DNA from 2 places in the Arthrobacter sp. 05L421 genome. Region 1 is predicted to be linked to the other one. Evidence: predicted binding sites of a transcription regulator. Region 1 holds the regulator's gene; the other holds the start of a gene.

Region 1 (7,436 bases):
CAGGCCGTCCGCATGCCCTGGGAACTCGACGGCACCAGCTACGCGCTGAACATGATCGACACCCCCGGGCACGTCGACTTCACGTATGAGGTCTCCCGCTCGCTCGCCGCCTGCGAAGGCGCGATCCTGCTGGTCGACGCGGCGCAGGGCATCGAGGCCCAGACCCTCGCTAACCTCTACCTGGCGATGGAAAACAACCTCACCATCATCCCGGTCCTGAATAAGATCGACCTCCCGGCAGCCCAGCCGGAGAAGTACGCGGCGGAGCTTGCCAACCTGATCGGCGGCGACCCCGACGACGTGCTCCGCGTCTCCGGCAAGACGGGCATGGGCGTCGAGGTCCTGCTGGACAAGATCGTCCGCGACCTGCCGGCCCCCGTGGGCGACCCCAACGCCCCGGCCCGGGCCATGATCTTCGACTCGGTCTACGACACCTACCGGGGTGTGGTCACCTACGTCCGCGTGGTCGACGGCATGCTGCACCCGCGCGAACGCATCCAGATGATGTCCACCCGCGCCACGCATGAGCTCCTCGAGATCGGTGTCAGCTCCCCGGAGCCCACCCCCTCCAAGGGTCTCGGCGTCGGCGAAGTCGGCTACCTCATCACCGGAGTGAAGGACGTCCGCCTGTCCAAGGTGGGCGATACCGTCACCAACCTTGCCAAACCGGCCACCGAATCCCTGCCCGGCTATGCAGACGCCAAGCCGATGGTGTTCTCCGGCCTGTACCCGCTGGACGGCACCGACTATCCGGTGCTCCGCGATGCGCTCGAGAAGCTGATGCTCAACGATGCCGCGCTGGTGTATGAGCCTGAGACGTCCGCCGCACTGGGATTCGGCTTCCGGGTGGGCTTCTTGGGCCTGCTGCACCTGGAAATCACCCGGGAGCGGCTGGAGCGCGAGTACAACCTGGACCTGATTTCCACAGCCCCCAACGTGGAATACGAGGTGACGCTGGAGGACAAGAAAATTGTCCACGTCACGAACCCCAGCGAGTACCCCACCGGCAAAATCGCTGAAGTCCGCGAGCCGATGGTCTCCGCCACCATCCTTGCGCCGAACGAGTTTGTCGGCGCCATCATGGAGCTGTGCCAGAGCCGGCGCGGCGTCATGGGCGGCATGGATTACCTCTCCGAGGACCGGGTGGAAATCCGCTACCGCCTGCCGCTGGCCGAAATCGTCTTCGACTTCTTCGACATCCTCAAGTCCAAGACCCGAGGCTACGGCTCGCTGGACTGGAAGGCCGACGGCGAACAAGTGGCCGACCTCGTCAAGGTGGACATCATGCTCCAGGGCGAGCAGGTTGACGCCTTCTCCGCCATCACGCACCGCGATAAGGCCTACGCCTACGGCGTCATGATGACCGGCAAGCTGCGCGAACTCATTCCGCGCCAGCAGTTCGAGGTGCCCATCCAGGCCGCCATCGGCTCCAGGATCATTGCCCGCGAAAGCATCCGCGCCATCCGCAAAGACGTCCTTGCCAAGTGTTACGGCGGTGACATCACCCGAAAGCGCAAACTGCTCGAAAAGCAGAAGGAAGGCAAGAAGCGCATGAAGATGGTGGGCCGCGTCGAAGTGCCGCAGGAAGCTTTTATCGCCGCGCTCACGACGGACGAGTCCAAGGACAAGGCCAAGAAGTAGCGGTGCTGGTAATGACTGTTGCTGCAGTATCGGCAGGCCTGGCCCGTGCCTAGCGTTCTTCCTCTCGGTGACCCGGCGCCGCCGGACGGGCTCCTGCCCGCCCAGGCGCGCGAGGGCGCCGATCAGCGTGCCTTCGGGCTGTACGTGCACATCCCGTTTTGTGCGGTCCGGTGCGGGTACTGCGACTTCAACACCTACACCGCCACGGAGTTGGGCGGCGGGGCCTCCCAAGACGCCTACGCCGCCACAGCGATCGCGGAGGTGGATTTCGCCGCCGAGGCCCTGAAGCTCAGCGGCCTGCCCGCGCGCCCGCTCGGCACGGTCTTTTTTGGCGGCGGCACGCCCACGCTGCTGCCGGCCGAGGACCTGGCGCGCATCCTCACGGCCGCGATCGGCGCCTGGGGCCTGCAGCCCGGGGCCGAGGTGACCACCGAGGCAAACCCGGATTCCGTCACCCCCGAATCACTCCAGCTGCTCGCCGACGCCGGGTTCACCCGGGTGTCCTTCGGCATGCAGTCGGCCGTTCCGCATGTCCTGAAGGTCCTGGACCGCACCCACACGCCCAGCAGGGTGCCCGAAGTGGTGCAGTGGGCGCGGGACGCGGGGCTCGCGGTCAGCCTCGACCTTATTTACGGGACGCCGGGGGAGTCGCTGGGTGACTGGCGCTGCTCGCTCGAGACGGCACTGTCCTACGCGCCCGACCACATCAGCGCCTACGCCTTGATTGTTGAGGATGGCACCAAGCTCGCGGCGCAGATCCGCCGCGGCGAAGTGCCCGGAATCGACGACGACGACCACGCCGCCAAGTACGAACTCGCCGACGAGCTGATTTCCGCGGCCGGGCTCACCTGGTACGAGGTCAGCAACTGGTCCCGCACCCCCGAGCAGGCCTGCCGGCACAACCTCGCCTACTGGCGGGGGGACGACTGGTGGGGCATCGGACCAGGCGCGCACTCGCACGTGGGCGGCGTCCGGTGGTGGAACGTCAAGCACCCCACCGCCTACGCCAACCGCCTCGGCGCCGGGGTCTCACCCGCCGCCGGACGCGAAACGCTGGACACCGAAACCCGCAACGTGGAACGCGTCATGCTCGAGGCCCGGCTGAACTCCGGACTCGACATCCCGAGCCTGGGCGGCCTGGGGGACACCGGCCGGCACGCCGTCGCGGGCCTGATTGCCGACGGCCTAGTGGATCCCGCGGCCGCTTTCAAGGGCCGGCTCATCCTCACGCTCAAGGGCCGGTTGTTGGCCGACGCAGTGGTCCGCAGGCTCCTGCCGGACTGAGCGGGCCGACTAGGACCCTCCGGGGCCGCCGCACGCAGCACCCGCACATGAAACCCGCACACGAATAGAGCCGGCCGCTTGCCCTGACGGGCAGCGGCCGGCTCTCTTGCTTGCGTCCGGGCTGGGCTATTTGATCCAGCGCAGGTTGAATTCGTAGCGGTGCGGCTGGCCGCGGTTGACGTGGATGCCTGCCGCCACCGAGAAGCACGTCACGGCGATCCAGATCACTGTGGCGAGCACGGCGAAGAGATTGCCCACCACGGGAATGAAGACGAGCAGATTGGCGAGCACCGCGGCGAGGGTCGGCGGCAGCGTGAAATTGAGGGCTTCCTTGGATTCCTGCGCAGTGAACGGGCCGCGGTCCTTGAAAATCAGATAGATCAGCAGCGACGGCACGCAGCCCAGGATGCCGCCGAAGTGCGCCAGCGTGGCCCACTGCCGGTCCTCGCTGGCCGTCAGCGGAAGCGCATTTGCCGGAACGCCATGGTACGGGGGCTGACCATGGCCGGCCTGGTTGCCCGTCTGTTCGCGTGCGTTATCTGCCACGGTGAAGCCCTTCGGATTGCGGTGATGCGTTGCTGCCAGGTTGTGCCTGGAATAGCCGGAACCGTGCTGGGAGCGCGGTCACCGTTCCAAGAATACTTGCTTGGGCGCGGAAATGGAGATCAGGGAGCGTCCGCCGCGGCAAACTAGGGCACGGTGAGGAAGTCAATGACCTCTTCCACGCGGCCCAGCAGGGACGGCTCGAGGTCCGCGTAGCTGCGGACCGCCCCCAATAGTTTCTGCCAGCCGACGCCGACGTCCTCCTTCGTGGAGTGGGGCCACCCGAAAGCCATCAGGATGCCTGTCTTCCAGTCGACTCCGCGGGGGATCACGGGCCACTTCTCAATACCCAGGACCGCAGGCCGGATGGCTTGCCATACATCCACATAAGGGTGGCCCACAATCAGGACGTTGCCGGCGGCGCCCGGTGAGGCCATGACGGCGTCAGCGATCCGTGACTCCTTGGAGTTTGGCACCAGGTGGTCAACGAGAACGCCGAGGCGGCGGCCGGGGCCCGGACCGAACTCCGCCACGGCGCCCGCGAGGTCGTCAATGCCGTGCAGGGGTTCGACGACGATGCCCTCCACGCGGAGGTCATCGCCCCATACCTTTTCCACCAGCTCGGCGTCGTGCTTTCCTTCCACCCAGATGCGGCTGGCCTTGGCCACCTGTGCGCGGTGCCCCGCCACCCGGACCGAGCCCGACGCCGTGCGGCCGGCACCGGAGGCCGGGGCCGCCTTCTTCGGGGCCGGCGGCATCAGTTGGATCGGCTGGCCCTCCAGCAGGAAGCCAAAGCCGAGGCGGAAGGACCGGGACTTGCCCCGCCGGTCCTCGAGCGCCACCACATGCATGCCGCCGGACTTCTCCACGCGGGTCACGGCTCCCACCCAGCCGGACTGGACCTCCTCGAGGACCATCCCGCGTTCCACCGGGACTTCCGGCAACTGGGTCTTGGCGGGGGCGGACAGGTCCTGGGGTCCCCAGTTCTGGTACGACATCTCTACACGCTTACTTTGCACTCGGAATGTACGGCGGTTGGTGGAACTCTCCGGGTCCGGAACCGGACCGCGACGGCGCGGCAACGGCAGCGGCTGCCACGGTCCCGGCACCGGCGTGACGGGAATCGCAACCCCGCGGGCCACGCCTGGAGCGAATCCAATGCTAACAACGCGGCGACTCATATTAGACTGGTTAGCACTTAGGCATGTCGAGTGCTAACCCTTGTCCGGAGACGGCCGTCTCTGTATTACCTCTGGGTACTACTTCTGGACGCGAACCGGACAACGCGGGCGGCACCGGCTGCGGGACCGTCGATTGGAGGTGGAGCGTGAGCGAACCGCGCAAACTCGAAGTGCTGCGCGCCATCGTGGAGGACTACGTCCATTCGCGTGAGCCCGTTGGTTCCAAAGCGCTGGTTGAGCGGCATCATCTTGGTGTGTCCAGCGCCACGATCCGAAATGACATGGCGGCGCTGGAGGACGAGGGCCTGATCACGGCGCCGCACACCAGCGCCGGCCGGATCCCCACCGACAAGGGCTACCGGCTCTTCGTCGACCAGATCTCAGCGGTGAAGCAGTTGTCCCAGGCCGAGCGCCGGGCAATCCAGGCGTTGCTGGAAGGATCCGAGGACCTCGACGACATCCTCGACCGGACCGTGAGGCTCCTCTCCCACCTGACCAACCAGGTCGCCGTCGTGCAGTATCCGCTGCTCAGCCGGGCCCGGGTGCGGCACATCGAGTTTGTGCTGCTGGCTCCCCGGAAGGTGCTGATTGTCCTCATCGCGGACACCGGCAAAGTGGAGCAGCGCGTCATCGATGTCGGGCAGGACATTCCCGACGACGCCCTGGCGGAGCTGCGCACCCGCTTCCTGGCGAGCCTCTCCGGGACCCCGCTGAGCCTGCTGCCCCAGCTGCTGCCCGCCGTCGTCGCCAGTGGCCCGCCCGCGCGCCGTGGTCCGGCGCAGGCGCTGGCCCGCGGCCTGGAGGCCCTGGCCACCACCAGCCGCGAGGAGCGCATGGTCATGGCCGGCACGGCCAATCTGGCACGATCCAATGTGGACTTCCCGCTCAGCATCGGCCCCGTGCTGGAGGCGCTCGAGGAACAGGTGGTCATGCTCCGCCTGCTCAGCGAAATGGCCGAAGACCCGCGCGGTGTGACCGTCAGCATTGGCCGGGAAAACCCCTACGACGGTCTCGCCGAGGCCTCGGTGGTGGCCACCGCCTACGGGCCGGACGCCACGGCCAAGGTCGGCGTCCTCGGACCCACCCGGATGGACTATCCCACCACCATGGCCGCCGTCCGCGCGGTGGCCCGTTACCTTTCGAGGATCCTGGGGCCCTGACGGGCCCGGGACCAACGCGACTTCTTGCCCCACCGGCAGTACAAAAAGGAAGAGATACAAACTTTGACCAGCCACTATGACGTTCTTGGAGTCTCCCGCGACGCAACGGGGGAGGAGATCAAGAAGGCGTACCGGAAACTGGCCCGGACCCTGCACCCGGACGTGAACCCGGGAGAAGACGCCTCGGACCGGTTCAAGGCCGTCACCCACGCCTATGAAGTCCTCTCCGATCCGCAGAAGCGCCGGGTGTATGACACCACCGGCAACGAGAACGGCACCGACAACGGCTTCGGCGGCGGCAGCTACTCGGGCCAGGGCTTCGCCTTCCAAGACATCTTCGAGACCTTCTTCGGGGCGGGCGGTGGCCAGGGCGGCCCGGCCTCCCGGGTCCGCCGCGGCCAGGACGCGCTGATCAGCGTGCGTATCGACCTCCGCGAGGCGGTTTTCGGCGTCAACAAGAAACTCGAGGTCGACACGGCTGTCGTCTGCCCGACGTGCGATGGCTCCTGCTGCCGCGAGGGCACCCACCCGGTGCGCTGCGACATCTGTGGCGGCAGCGGCCAGGTCCAGCGCGCTGTGCGCTCCATCCTGGGCCAGGTCATGACCTCGGCCCCCTGTGGATCCTGTGAGGGCTTCGGTACCGTCATCAAGGACCCCTGCAACGAATGCAACGGCCAGGGCCGGATCCGCAGCCGCCGCTCGCTGACCGTCAAGGTACCGGCGGGCGTTGGTACGGGCACCCGCATCCAGTTGTCCGGCCAGGGCGAGGCGGGCCCCGCCGGCGGTCCGGCCGGGGACCTGTATGTGGAGATCCGGGTCAACAATGACGCCACGTACGTCCGCGACGGCGACGACCTGCACGCGAGCCTCAACATCCCCATGACGGCCGCCGCACTCGGCACCGAAATTAGCCTCGATACCTTCGACGGGCAGCAGGAGATTGACGTCCGGGCCGGCACCCAGTCGGGCGAGATCATCACCCTGCGCGGCCTTGGTGTCACCCACCTCCGCGGCCACGGGCGCGGTGACCTGAAAGTGCACCTTCAGGTCGAAACGCCCGGCAAGCTCGACGCCGCCCAGGAAGACTTGCTCCGCCAGCTTGCCAAGCTGCGCGGCGAACACTTCACGGCCGGAAAGCTCGCGGCCAGCGGCGGCGTCTTCGCCAAACTCCGGGACCGGCTCGGTAACCTGTAGCGGTGAGTAACCCGGTCTTCTTCACCGCCCCCGGCACGCTGGATCAGCAGGTCCCCGGCTCCGCCTTCGTCCTGGAGGGCCCCGAGGCCCGCCACGCCGTCACCGTCAAGCGGATCGCCGTCGGCGAGGCCGTGGACATCGCCGACGGCGCGGGCAAACGGCTGACCGGCAAGGTGATGGCCGCGCTGCCCGGTGAGCTGACCGTCGAGTGCCTCGGCCTTGCCGATGAGCCGCGGCCCGGGACCAGACTGGTCCTGGTCCAAGCCCTCGCCAAGGGCGACCGCGACGAACTCGCGGCCGAAACGGCCACCGAACTGGGCATCGACGCCGTCATTCCCTGGCAGGCGGAGCGGTCTATTGTGCGGTGGAAGGCTGAACGGGCCGCGAAGGCGCACGCCAAATGGCAGTCAGTGGTGACGGCAGCTGCCAAGCA
Region 2 (7,436 bases), on a different contig from region 1:
TGCAGCTGCGCATTTGTGTCCCGGGAGAGTTGACCGGAGTTGTTGTCGAAAGTACTACACGTCACGTCGGAGTCTCGGAAGTCGCGCTGGCCAAGGGTGCTTCCGTCCTGCCCCCCGGCGACGTTATCCAGGTCCTGCTGGCGCGCGAATCAGTGGAGGGGCTCGTGGAGAAGCTCCACGTCCTCGATGTCCAGCAGCGCGGATCAATTTCGGTCCTAGAACCGGACCTGGTGCTCTCGGACCGGGCCGACCGGGCGGAGGCGGAGGCGCCGGGTGAGGGCGCGGACGCCGTGATCTGGGACGAGGTGACGCGGCAGACCGGCGAAGATTCGCGCCTGACGTGGAGTTTTCTGGCCTTCCTGGTCCTGGCGACCCAGCTGGCGGCCATCGGCATCGTGACCGACTCCACCATTGCGATCGTCGGCGCCATGGCCGTGGGCCCAGAGTTCGGCCCCCTGGCTGCGCTGGCCGTGGCCCTGGTCCGGCGCGAGCGGCGGCTCGGACGCGACGCGGCCGTGGCACTCGGCGTCGGCTTTCCCGTCGCGATGCTGGCTGCCGCCCTGGCGGCGTGGCTGTCCGTGCCGCTCGGGCTGTTTCCCAGTGACGCGCTCAACCGCGGTTCAGCGGTTGAATTCATATACCATCCGGGCCCGTACTCCCTGATCGTCGCCATCCTTGCCGGCATAGCCGGAATGCTGTCGGTCATCAGCCGTCGCTCGGCGGCGCTAATCGGGGTGTTCATCTCGGTCACCACAGTGCCGGCGGCGGGATTCGTGGCCGTGGCCCTGGTCCTGGGCGAGTACCAGAAGGCCGCCGGCTCCGCCCTGCAGCTGTTCCTGAACCTGCTGGGAATCGTGGTGGCCGCCGTCGGGGTTCTCATTTTCTACCGGCTGGTGACCAAGCGGCTGTCGCCGGACGCCGCACTGCGGCTGCGGCGCAGGGCGGACCGTTCCCGGCGCTGACGGCCGGGCGTTTGGCCGCCCGCTGGGGCCCGCGGGGCCGTCCCCTAGGGCCCGCGGGAACCAAGGACGACAGGAATGTCGGGGTCTTCGCGCCGGAATCCGGGCGATTTTGCAGGCGAACCCTGCAGACGCGCAGCAGAGCCGGCCCGGCAGAAACGTAGCGTGGCAGACAAAGTGGCAGACAAAAAGGACGGCCCGGCATGATGCCGGACCGTCCTTTGTGTGTGCAGAGGCTAGTGCTTGTGCCCTGCGTGCTCGTCTTCGTCAGCCGGCTTCTCGACCACGAGGGTTTCCGTGGTGAGGACCAGCGCCGCGATGGATGCCGCGTTGCGCAGGGCCGCACGCGTCACCTTGACGGGGTCGATCACACCGGCGGCGATCAGGTCTTCGTATTCGCCGGACTTGGCGTTGAAGCCCTGGTTCACCGCGGATTCGGCCACCTTGGCGACCACGACATAGCCGTCGAAGCCGGCGTTCTGCGCGATCCAGCGCAGCGGCTGGGTCAGGGCGCGGCGGACGATGCCGACGGCCGCAGCCGCGTCACCTTCGAGGGCCTGGACGGCTGCGTCCTCGTCGAGCGCCTTCAACGCGTGGATGAGGGCGGAACCGCCGCCTGCCACGATGCCTTCTTCGAGGGCAGCGCGGGTCGAGGACACAGCGTCCTCGATGCGGTGCTTCTTTTCCTTCAGCTCAACCTCGGTGGCAGCGCCAACCTTGATCACGCCGATGCCGCCGGCCAGCTTGGCCAGGCGTTCCTGCAGCTTTTCCTTGTCCCAGTCCGAATCGGTCCGGGTCAGCTCGGCGCGCAGCTGGGCAACGCGGGCAGCGACGTCTTCGGCCGAACCGGCGCCGTCGACGATCGTGGTGTTGTCCTTGGTGACCGTGATGCGGCGTGCGGTGCCAAGCACCTCGAGGCCAACGGTGTCCAGGCTCAGGCCCAGCTCCGCGGAGACAACCTGCGCACCCGTGAGGGTCGCGATGTCCTGGAGCATGGCCTTGCGGCGGTCACCGAAGCCCGGGGCCTTGACGGCGACGACGTTCAGCGTGCCGCGGATGCGGTTGACGATGAGCGTGGAGAGGGCCTCGCCCTCGACGTCTTCGGCGATGATGAAGAGCGGCTTGGAGCTCTGCAGCGCCTTTTCCAGCAGCGGCAGGAAATCCTGCACCGAGGAGATCTTGCCCTGGTTGATCAGGATCAGGGCGTCCTCGAGGACGGCTTCCTGGCGTTCCGCGTCGGTGACGAAGTACGGGGACAGGTAGCCCTTGTCGAACTGCATGCCCTCGGTGAGGACCAGCTCGGTCTGCGTGGTGGAGGATTCCTCGATGGTGATCACACCATCCTTGCCGACCTTGCCGAACGCCTCGGCCAGGAGCTCGCCGACCTCGTCGCTCTGGGCGGAGATTGCGGCAACGTTGGCAACCTGCGTGCCTTCAACCGGGCGCGCGTTCTCCAGCAGGCGGGCGGCGACGGCCTCGACCGAAACCTCGATGCCGCGCTTGATCTCGCCCGGTGCGGCGCCTGCCGCTACGTTGCGCAGGCCTTCCTTGACCAGGGCCTGGGCCAGGACGGTGGCGGTGGTGGTGCCGTCGCCGGCAACATCGTTGGTCTTGGTGGCGACCTCCTTGGCAAGCTGCGCGCCAAGGTTCTCGTAGGGGTCGTCCAGCTCGACTTCGCGGGCGATGGTCACGCCGTCGTTGGTGATCGTGGGGGCGCCCCACTTCTTGTCCAGTACGACGTTGCGGCCGCGCGGGCCCAGCGTGACCTTGACGGTGTTGGCGAGCTTATCGATGCCGGCTTCAAGCGACCGGCGGGCAGCGTCGTTAAACGCAAGCTGCTTTGCCATGGTTTTGTCCTTTCAAGACAGAACCCCGCGCAACTGATCCATTCAATGCGAAAGGATCGGCTGCACGGGGTCCAAGAGAGTTACTTTACGACGATCGCCAGAACGTCGCGGGCGGAGAGCACGAGGTACTCGGTGCCGCCGGTCTTGACTTCGGTTCCACCGTACTTGGAGTAGATGACGACGTCGCCAACGGCAACATCGATGGGAACGCGGTTGCCGTTGTCATCGAAGCGGCCGGGGCCTACTGCAACAACTTCGCCTTCCTGGGGCTTCTCCTGCGCGGAGTCCGGGATAACCAGGCCGGAAGCCGTGGTCTGCTCGGCTTCGAGCGGGCGGACAACAATACGATCCTCAAGAGGCTTAATAGAGACCGACACTCGGACCTCTCCTTTTCGTCAGCAAATTTGTGGACTATGAAGCGCTGATGCCAAGGCGCGCAGACCGTCGTCGCGGTGCCGGCAGCGTGCCTGGCGGAACGCGCTTCATGTGTTAGCACCCTCCTAGGGAGAGTGCTAATGACGACTCTATGTAGATAGTTAGCACTCGGTCAAGGCGAGTGCCAGAAATTCGTTCCGGGTGAACATCTACCCGGTGGGACATGCCCATTCTTTACTGCGGCGAGAGGACACTTGGGCACCCATGCTCGCTGTCCGCGCTGAGGGATGGACATGTTCAGCGGTTGCGGGCTACCCGGGAGGACATGCTCACTCCTGGTGCTGAGCGATGGACGTGCTAAGCGGATGCGGGCTACCCGGGAGGACATGCTCACTCCTGGTGCTGAGCGATGGACGTGCTAAGCGGATGCGGGCTGCCCAGGAGGACATGCTCACTCCTGGTGCTGAGCGATGGACGTGCTAAGCGGATGCGGGCTGCCCAGGAGGACATGCCCAATCTTTGCTGCGGCGAGAGGACACCTGGGCATCATGCGCTCTTCTCGCGCTGAGCGATGGACATGCCCCACGGTTGCCGGCTGCCCGGGAGGACATGTCCACTCCGGATGCCGAGGGAAGGGCATGGCCCGTGACCGCGTGGCCGGTTGTCCCGTGACCGCGTGGCCGGTTGGCCGGTTGGCCCGTGGCCGAGTGGCGGCTTGTGCCGTGACCGCGTGGCCGTCGCTAGCCCGCGCCTACTGGCCTGCGAGGTCTTCGAAGTCCACGTCCTGGCCGTCGTCTTCGTCCGTGTTCCGGCCCTCGTCGTTCCGGTGCCGGTACATCAGCACGGCCCCGGCGGCGGCCAGCAGGACGCCTGTGACGAGGGCGATGATGCCGCCGAGCCGGGCGGCGGCATAGGTGTCCCGGATGGCCCGGGCCTCGTCCGTGGCGTCCTGGACGTTCTTGCCGCCGACGGAATATACGGTGGCGTTGAAGGAATCGAGGAAGAAGATGATCACCAAGAGGGCAATGCACACGACGGCGATCACAGCGCCGGCGATCAGTGCCGGCCGGGCGTAGCGGGCCAGCCCCTGCGGGCTGCGGCGCCCCTGCCCGGCGTCGTCATTCCCGGCGTCGTCGTTCCCGGCTGTGTCCTGCCCGGTTGTGTCCTCTGAGATGCTGTCGCCTGCGCCGCTGTCTTCCATCCGTCAAGCCTAGCCCCCGTGGTCCGGTCACAGCGTGCCCGCGGAGCTCAACTACGCTGGATGGCATGACTGACGCACCGCAGGAACATATTGCCCCGATCCTCACGCCCGAGGGCTGGGAGCTGCTGGCGTCGCTGGGCCCGTACCGCGAGGACGAGGCCTTCCGCCTGACCGCGGCGCTGCGCAAGGCCGGCCACTCCCCCGAAATGGTCTCGGCCGTGCTCACCCAGTCCCGGCTGCGGACCAAGGCCGAGGCCAAATTCGGCGAGTTCGCCCGGCAGATGATCTTCACCAAGGCCGGCCTGGAGCAGGCCACCCGGCTGACAGTCGCGGCGCGGCACGCGCAGCGGTTCGCGGAGGCCGGGATCGGCCACGTCGCCGACCTCGGCTGCGGACTCGGGGCGGACGCGATGGCCCTGGCCTCCCTGGACCTCGTGGTTACCGCCGTGGAGATGGACGAGGCCACGGCCGCCTGCGCCACGATGAACCTGATCCCGTTCCGCAACGCCACCGTGGTCCACGCGGATGCCACTTCGGTGTCGCTGGAGGGGGTCGACGGCGTTTGGCTGGACCCGGCCCGGCGCACCACATCCACTTCGGGAACCAAACGGATCTGGGATCCGGAGGATTTCTCCCCGCCGCTGTCGTTCGTCGAGACGCTTGCCGGCTCCGGCCGCGCCGTCGGCGTCAAGATGGGGCCCGGCATGCCGCACGATTCCGTGCCGGCCGATTGTGAGGCGCAGTGGGTCTCCGTGGGCGGGGACGTGACCGAGGTGGCCCTGTGGTTCAACGCAGTGCGGCGCCCCGGGGTGCGGCGCGCCGCCCTGGTGCTCGGCCCGCAGGGTGCGGCCGAACTCACCAGCGGGGAAAACTTCGACGGCGGCCCGGTGGCGCCCGTGGGTCCCGTGGAGGGCTATCTGTATGAGCCCGACGGAGCAGTGATCCGAGCCGGCTTGGTGGCCGACGTCGCCCTCCAGCTGGGCGGGCACCTCGTGGACGAGCACATCGCCTACATCTGCGCCCCGGACCTGCAGGACACCCCGTTCGCCAGGGGCTACAAGGTCCTGGAGGTAATGCCGTTCAACGTCAAGGCGCTCAAATCCTGGGTCAAGGACGAAGGGATCGGCGTCCTGGACATCAAGAAGCGCGGCACGGCCGTTACGCCGGAAGAGCTGCGCAAGCAACTCCTGCCCGGCGGAAAGCCGGCCGGTTCAAAGGCTAAGAGCAAAAAATCAGCCACCCTGGTCCTTACCAGGATCGGCGAGGACCGGGTCGCCATCTCGGTGGAGCCCGTCTAATCCCTTCGCGGCAGGATCCCGGAAGAAGCGGCGAAGCGGCCGGAATCCAGGACTAGCGGGCTACTGGGCCCGCATGAACTCCTCAGCTGACCTGATCTGCTCGTCCGTGGGCCGGATCCCGGTGTAGAGCACAAACTGCTCCAGCGCCTGGATTGTGGCCACCTCGGCTCCGGTGATCACGGTCTTGCCGGCCGTGCGGGCGGCCTTGATGAGCGGCGTCTCGGCCGGGAGGGCGACGACGTCGAACACCACCTTTGCGGCGTCGATGGCCTCCTGCGGGAAGGACAGCGCCTCGGCGTCCGGTCCGCCTGCCATACCAATGGGCGTGACGTTGATGAGCATGTCAGCCGCGCCGGTGCCGGACAGCGCCGAGCCCAGCTCCGCGCTCCAGGCGAAGCCGTACTGGTCGGCCAGGGCGCGGCCGGAGACTTCGTTGCGGGCCACGACGGTCACGTCCTTGAAGCCGGCATCCCGCAGCGCCGCGACGGTGGCCTTGGCCATGCCGCCGGAGCCCAGGACCAGCACCGAGTAGTCCGTGGGGACGGCGTTGCTGTGCAGGAGCTGCTCGATTGCGGTGTAGTCGGTGTTGTAGGCCGTGAGCCGGCCGCCGTCGTTGACGATGGTGTTGACCGAATCGATGGCCTTCGCCGAGGGGTCCATGACGTCAACGAGGGCGATCACGTCCTCCTTGTAGGGCATGGACACCGCGCAGCCGCGGATGCCGAGGCCGCGCACTCCGGCGATCGCCTGGGCGAGGTCGGTGGGGGCGAAGGCCTTGTAGATCCAGTTCAGGCCAAGCTGCTCGTACAGGTGGTTGTGGAAGCGCGTCCCGTTGTTGCTGGGCCGGGCCGAGAGCGAGATACACAGCGTCATGTCTTTGTTCAGTATGGGCACAGCTCCATTAAACGCCAGGATGGGTCCGGCCACCCCGGCCGGCGCACCCCAAGCCGTAACATGAACGTCGCTGACCAGCCGCTTTGTGAAGACACTCACGCGCCAGCGGTGTCTTTGACGCCGTCCGGGAGGGCGCCCCTGCACTAGACTTGGACCACCCGTAGCCCTGCCCGCCGCCGGGCCGGCGCTCTGGTGTGGGGAAATGTCGCGTGCCACCGCCGGTGACACGCCTAGGGCACGTCCGAGGGTTGCCAGCGCATTTCCCGCCTGGACCGCGCCCAGCGACAGCAAAACAGTGAAGGGACCACATGAAGATCGAGTTCGCTTCATCCAGGCAGTCGACTCTTGGCGTGGAATGGGAGCTGGCGCTCGTCGACGCCGAGACCGGTGAGCTTGCCTCCGTAGCGAACCAGGTGCTCCGCGGCGTCGCTGCCCGGCATCCCGAACTCAATGAGGACGACGAGCACCCGCACATCAAGCAGGAGCTGCTGCTGAACACCGTGGAGCTCGTCACGGGTATCTGCACCACCGTCGCGGAAGCCAAAGCGGACCTGAACAGCTCGCTCGCGGCCGTCCGGGAGGTTACCGATCCCATGGGCGTGGAAATCTTCTGCGCCGGGAGCCATCCCTTCAGCCCGCCCCAGCTGCAGCCCGTCACGGACAAGGAACGCTACGCCAAGCTCATCGACCGGACCCAGTGGTGGGGCCGGCAGATGGTGATCTACGGCGTCCACGTGCACGTCGGCCTGGACAGCCGGGACAAGGTGCTCCCGGTTCTGGACGGCCTGGTCAATTACTTCCCGCACTTCCAGGCGCTCTCCGCGTCCAGCCCGTTTTGGGGCGGCGAGGACACCGGCTACGC

What was found. The regulator HrcA, encoded in region 1, represses chaperone genes, less so after heat shock. The targets are predictions, from matches to a motif close to TTNGCACTCGNNNNNNNCGAGTGCNAA.
Region 2: groES (co-chaperone GroES) is a predicted target of HrcA. The motif match lies at 3,343-3,369, and genes of this name have one in related genera.

Annotation. Positions count from the first base shown of each region.
Region 1 covers NZ_JBFTOC010000002.1:60,999-68,434, forward strand. The annotation lists gene lepA (translation elongation factor 4) at 1-1,641, shown strand, start outside; gene hemW (radical SAM family heme chaperone HemW) at 1,687-2,925, shown strand; gene AC1DKQ_RS03200 (DUF4870 domain-containing protein) at 3,052-3,471, opposite strand; gene AC1DKQ_RS03205 (DUF3097 domain-containing protein) at 3,615-4,466, opposite strand; gene hrcA (heat-inducible transcriptional repressor HrcA) at 4,796-5,809, shown strand; gene dnaJ (molecular chaperone DnaJ) at 5,873-7,003, shown strand; gene AC1DKQ_RS03220 (16S rRNA (uracil(1498)-N(3))-methyltransferase) at 7,006-7,436, shown strand, end outside.
Region 2 covers NZ_JBFTOC010000001.1:292,760-300,195, forward strand. The annotation lists gene AC1DKQ_RS01280 (DUF389 domain-containing protein) at 1-962, shown strand, start outside; gene groL (chaperonin GroEL) at 1,196-2,806, opposite strand; gene groES (co-chaperone GroES) at 2,887-3,183, opposite strand; gene AC1DKQ_RS01295 (hypothetical protein) at 3,933-4,382, opposite strand; gene AC1DKQ_RS01300 (class I SAM-dependent methyltransferase) at 4,448-5,680, shown strand; gene AC1DKQ_RS01305 (shikimate 5-dehydrogenase) at 5,741-6,574, opposite strand; gene AC1DKQ_RS01310 (glutamate--cysteine ligase) at 6,883-7,436, shown strand, end outside.